DNA from 2 places in the Pseudarthrobacter sp. As-47 genome. Region 2 is predicted to be linked to the other one. Evidence: riboswitches for the same ligand, from Rfam matches in the RefSeq annotation. Region 2 holds a riboswitch; the other holds the start of a gene.
The links. Region 2 has a riboswitch for S-adenosylmethionine ahead of AC4BCK_RS06865 (bifunctional o-acetylhomoserine/o-acetylserine sulfhydrylase). Riboswitches for the same ligand answer to the same signal wherever they lie in the genome.
Positions count from the first base shown of each region.

Region 1: another riboswitch for S-adenosylmethionine. It lies ahead of AC4BCK_RS12990 (aminotransferase class V-fold PLP-dependent enzyme); the one in region 2 lies ahead of AC4BCK_RS06865 (bifunctional o-acetylhomoserine/o-acetylserine sulfhydrylase).

Region 1 is NZ_CM177088.1:2,807,425-2,810,341, forward strand. Features, by position in the region: gene rsgA (ribosome small subunit-dependent GTPase A) at 1-331, shown strand, start outside; gene hisN (histidinol-phosphatase) at 379-1,191, shown strand; SAM riboswitch class IV at 1,351-1,464, shown strand; gene AC4BCK_RS12990 (aminotransferase class V-fold PLP-dependent enzyme) at 1,499-2,917, shown strand, end outside.
Region 2 is NZ_CM177088.1:1,498,756-1,501,672, forward strand. Features, by position in the region: gene AC4BCK_RS06860 (S8 family serine peptidase) at 1-1,084, opposite strand, end outside; SAM riboswitch class IV at 1,337-1,453, shown strand; gene AC4BCK_RS06865 (bifunctional o-acetylhomoserine/o-acetylserine sulfhydrylase) at 1,496-2,821, shown strand.

The DNA of each region.
Region 1 (2,917 bases), 1.3 Mb from region 2:
CACGTCGTCGTCGGCCCTTGCCCTGAAGCTGGCGGATGCGCCGTCCGGAAGCTGGATCATCGACACCCCCGGCATCCGCTCGTTCGGCCTGGCGCACGTGGACCCGGACCGCATCCTCCGCTCCTTCCCGGACCTCTCCCCCGGCATTGACGACTGTGAGCGCGGGTGCAAGCACACCGCCACCGCGGTGAACTGCGGGCTGGACGCATGGGTGGGCGGGGGACATGCCGGCCCCACCGGAGCAGCACGGCTGGGCTCCCTGCGGCGCCTCCTCGGCACGGACCCGCGAATGGAAGCCCAGGAGGCAAAGGAACTGGGCAGCGTGACCTGACGGGCCCGCTTCCCGCCAGAACGGCGCGCAGACGGTAGTTTGGAACCATGATCCAACCCGCTTCGAGCTACAACGATGACCTGCGCCTGGCCCACGTCCTGGCCGATTCCGTGGATGACCAGACCATGAGCCGCTTCAAGGCCCAGGACCTCCACATTGAGACCAAGCCGGACCTGACGCCCGTCACCGATGCGGACAAGGCAGCCGAGGAAGCCATCCGCGGCCAGCTCTCCCGCTCCCGTCCACGCGATGCCGTACTCGGCGAGGAGTTTGGCAGCACAGGCCACGGCTCGCGGCGGTGGATTATCGACCCCATTGACGGCACCAAGAACTTCGTCCGGGGCGTTCCGGTCTGGGCCACCCTGATCGCGCTGGTGGATGAGGGCGAGCCGGTGGTGGGCGTGGTCAGCGCTCCCGCCCTGGGCAAGCGCTGGTGGGCCGCCAAGGGCATGGGAGCCTACATGGGGCGTTCACTTGCCGCTGCCACCCGCCTCCGGGTATCCAATGTGTCCAATCTGTCCGATGCTTCCCTTTCCTATTCGAGCCTTGGCGGCTGGAAGGAGCGCGGAAACCTCAATGAATTCCTGGGCCTTACCGAGGACGTGTGGCGGACCCGGGCGTTCGGTGACTTCTGGTCCTACTGCATGGTGGCCGAAGGTTCGGTGGACATCGCCTGCGAGCCTGAACTGAACCTCTACGACATGGCCGCACTGGTGCCCATCGTGGTGGAGGCGGGTGGCCGCTTCACCTCGCTGGAGGGCGAGGACGGTCCGTTCGGCGGCAACGCCCTGGCCACGAATTCCATCCTGCACTCAGAGGTGCTGCGCCGGCTGAACCCGAACCTGGACGACCTCCTCTAGTCCCGGCAGGACGAATATTCGACGGCGGGCACCCCCGAAAGGAGGCGTCCGCCGTCGTGATCTTCGGCGCAGGCGGCCCTTTTCAACCGCGCGTAACAAACCCCTTAACATTTCCGCGGGCTTTTAACCTTCACTGCGCATGTTCTACGCTCTTAACCAGGTCACGAGTGCCAGCGCAAAACCCCGGTTTGCTGGCCGGCAACCCTCCATTCGCGGTGGGGTGCCCCGGGTGACGACCAGGCCGGTCCGGAAGGGATGCGGCAAGCGCGGATTCCTGCACGGAGTCCTGTTCTGAAGTGAGGTCTCTGTGACAACTGCCACCGTCTCCCCCGAAGCAGTCTCGCCCCAAGCCACCGTCCAGCGTCAGGCAGCCGCCCTGCCGGGATCGCCGGCGTTTTCCGACCAGCGCCGCGCCGCCGCCGGCCGTCCGCTCGCAGCAGTCAGCGGCGCCGAGATCCAGGCCCCGCTGATCCATGGCGGCCACGCCCGGTACGCCAACCTGGACTATGGCGCATCCGCCCCCGCCCTCTCCGTGGTGTCGGCTTACCTCAACGAGATCCTGCCCTTCTACGCCAGCGTCCACCGCGGTGCGGGCTATGCCTCCCAGATCAGCACCTCGGTCTATGAGAATGCCCGCGCCATCGTCCGCGACTTCGTAGGCGGGCGCCCGGACGATTCGGTGATTTTTACCCGGAACACCACTGACTCCCTCAACCTGCTGGCGGGCTGCCTGCCCGTCACCGACGGGCGGCCCGACGGCGACGTCCTGTACCTCGACATTGAGCACCACGCCAACCTCCTTCCGTGGCAGGGTGTCCCCCACCGCAGCATCGTGGCAGAGGACACCATTGCGGCTACCATTGACGCGGTCCGCGCGGAACTGCAGCAGGGCGGCGTCAGCCTGCTCGCCGTGACCGGGGCTTCCAACGTCACGGGCGAAATCCTTCCCATCCGCGCCCTCGCCGCGCTGGCGCACGAGCACGGCGCACGGATCGCAGTGGACGCGGCCCAGCTGGCGCCGCACCGGCGGGTCGACATCACTGCGGACGACGTCGACTACCTCGCCTTCTCGGGCCACAAGCTCTACGCACCTTTTGGTGCCGGCGTGCTGGTGGGCCGGCCGGACTGGCTCGACGCCGGAACACCGCACCTTGCGGGCGGCGGCGCCGTCAAGGAAGCCAGGCTCGACGGCGTCAGCTGGGCAACCGGGCCGGCCCGCCACGAGGGCGGATCGCCGAACGTGCTGGGTGCGGCGACCCTGGCCCGCGCCACGCAGGTCATCGCGGAACTGGACCAGGACCGCTGGCATGCCCATGAAGCAGCCATCCGCTCCTTCCTGGTGGAAGGCCTGCAGGAGATCGACGGCGTCACCGTCCACCAGATCTTCAAGGACACCAACCCGGACACCGACACCATCGGCGTGGTCAACTTCTCCGTGGAAGGCTACGACGCCGGCCTGGTGGCCGCCTACCTCTCGGCAGAACATGGAGTGGGCCTGCGCGACGGCCGCTTCTGCGCGCACCCGCTGCTGAAGCGGCTGGGCCTTCCCTCCGGTTCCCTGCGGGCCAGCTTCGGCGTCGGCTCAAGGCTGGAGGATGCCGAACGTCTGCTGGCAGGCATCCGGGACCTTCGGACCAAGGGACTTGGCTGGGACTATGTGGTGGACGCCGGCCGCTGGGTTCCCGCCAATGACAACCGCACGTACCCCCACTGGGCGCCCAACACC
Region 2 (2,917 bases):
GGGGGTTGCCGGACAGGATGAGTGCGGCAGCGCCAGCCACATGGGGGGTGGCCATGGACGTTCCGCTGAGTGAGGCTGTGGCCGTCGTCGACGTGTGCCAGGTGGAGCTGATGCCAACGCCGGGAGCATAGAGGTCCACGCATTTGCCGAAGTTGGAAAAAGAGGCCTGACGATCCGAAGAATCGCTGGCCGCCACTGTGACGGCGGCGGGGGTGCGGGCCGGGGAAGCCGTGCAGGCGTCCACAGCGTTGTTTCCGGCTGAGACGATGGCAGGCATGCCGTTGGAGATGATGGACTGGACTGCTGCGTCGAGCACGCTGCTGGTGGGGCCGCCGACACTCAGGTTGACGACGGCGGGAGTGCCAGGCCGGTGTTGCCCTGCAATCCAGTCGAGCCCTGCGATGATGTCCGAGTAGAGGCCGGAGCCATCACACGCCAAAGCCCGCACCGGAATGAGGGTGGCGGACTTGGCCACACCATGGACGGTGCCGCCGATTACTCCTGCCACGTGCGTGCCATGTCCGTTGCAGTCGCTTGATCCCAAGCCGTCAGCCTTGAATGTCCACCCCGCCGTGACACGGCCGCCGAAATCGACATGTGACGCGAGGATCCCAGTGTCCACGACGTAGACCCTGATGCCCTGGCCGGTGCCAGCAGGAGTGTAAGTGGTGGAAAGGGGAAGAGCCTGCTGGTCAATCCGGTCGAGCCCCCACGGGGCGTTGCGCTGCGTCTCGGAGACAGTGACGGCGTGGTCCGGCTCCACTGCTGCCGCCCGGCCGGAGCGGAGCAGGGCGGCAGCCTGCGCCGCGCTGGCCTCGATGGCGGCGCCCTTCACGGCCTTCGTAAATGTCCGGGTGACACCGATTCCCTGGGCGCGGAGGGCCGCCGCCTCGGCCGGGACGTCCCTTCCCGGGGCGAATTGGACAAGGTAGCGGCCGCCGTCGTTTGCCGGCGAGGCAACAGGCGCAGCGGGGGCGGCGTCCGCGGCGGGTGCCGGCCAGGACGCTGCTGCCACCGCGCTTGAGCAGAGGGCGACGGCGGAGAGAAGGACGGCGCGACGTGCCAGGCGCAAGAACTGGGGCAACGGAATGTGTTCCTTTGGTGTCTGAGGAGAACTGCCGGGTGACGATTTCCCGGCTCAAATCTAACGGAGGACCGGCGTCAAACGGCCAAACTTCGCGCAATCCTGCGCATCTCCTGTGGAACCTTGGGAAATCAACATCCGGGGCCTCTCCACCCGCCCTGCGTGAGGACAATCCCGCCCCGGACCAGGGCCGGAAGTCACAACCGGTCACACTCATGGCGGCGGACACCCGCTGTTCCTACACTGGGCTCAGGTCATGAGCGCCAGCGCCAAGCCCCGGCTCGCTGGCCGGCAACCCTCCTTCCGCGGTGGGGTGCCCCGGGTGAGGACCTGGCAGTCCGGTAAACGGCCGGATGGCAAGCGCGGCCCGCGGTGCTTCGAGCATGCCGGGCCCAGTCAAAGGAGCCTTAATTGTCCAACGGATGGTCATTCGAAACCCGCCAGATCCATGCAGGACAGGAGCCGGACAGCGCCACGGGCGCCCGGGCACTCCCTATCTACCAGACCACGTCCTTCGTGTTCCCCAGCGCCGAGAGCGCCGCCAACCGCTTCGCCCTTGCTGAACTGGCACCCATCTATACCCGCATCGGCAACCCCACCCAGGAGGCCGTGGAACAGCGGATCGCCAGCCTTGAAGGCGGGCTGGGGGCACTGCTGCTGAGTTCAGGCCAGGCGGCCGAGACCTTCGCCGTCCTCAATATCGCCGAGGCGGGGGACCATATCGTTGCCAGCCCCAGCCTGTACGGCGGGACTTACAACCTCTTCGCCCACACCCTGAAAAAGTTCGGCATTTCCGTCACCTTCGTAGCGGACCCGGACAACCTCGACCAGTGGCGCACAGCAGTGCAGCCCAACACCAAGCTGTTCTTCGGCGAAGTGGTGTCCAACCCCCGGCAGGACGTCCTGGACATCGAAGGCATCTCCCAGGTGGCACACGATGCCGGTGTGCCCCTCATCGTGGACAACACCTTGTCCACCCCGTACCTGATCCGGCCTCTGGAATGGGGAGCGGACATCGTTGTCCATTCGGCAACCAAGTACCTGGGCGGCCACGGCTCCGCGATCGCCGGCGTGATCGTGGACTCAGGCAACTTCGACTTCGGCAAGGACCCCGCAAAGTTCCCGGGCTTCAACACCCCGGACCCCACCTACAACGGGCTGGTGTACGCCAGGGACCTCGGCAAGGACGGTGCCCTGGGCGCCAACCTGTCCTACATCCTCAAGGCCCGCGTCCAGTTGCTCCGGGACCTGGGCTCCGCCGTCTCCCCGTTCAATGCATTCCTGATCGCACAGGGCCTTGAGACGTTGAGCCTGCGCGTGGAACGGCACGTTGCCAACGCCGCGGAAGTGGCGCGTTGGCTGGAAGGAAGGGACGACGTCGAATCCGTCGCCTATGCGGGGCTGCCCTCCAGCCCGTGGTACGAGCGGGGCCGCAAGTATGGCCCCAAGGGCACGGGCGCGATTGTGTCCTTCAACCTCGCTGGCGGAGCCGAGGCCGGCAAGCGCTTCGTGGACGCGCTGGAGCTGCACTCGCATGTGGCGAACATCGGCGACGTCCGTTCCCTTGTCATCCACCCGGCGTCGACCACCCACAGCCAGCTGACCCCGGAGCAGCAGGCTGTTGCCGGCGTAACCCCCGGGCTGGTCCGGTTGTCCGTGGGCATCGAACACATTGATGACATCCTGGCGGACCTGGAAGCAGGCTTCCGGGCAGCGAAGGACGCTACCGGAGCCTAGCCGGACGCCCAGGGAACCCACTGCGGCGGCAAGCCGGGGAAGTCACAACCAGTCACACTCTTGGCAGCAGGCGGGGGCTGTTTCGTACACTCGAAC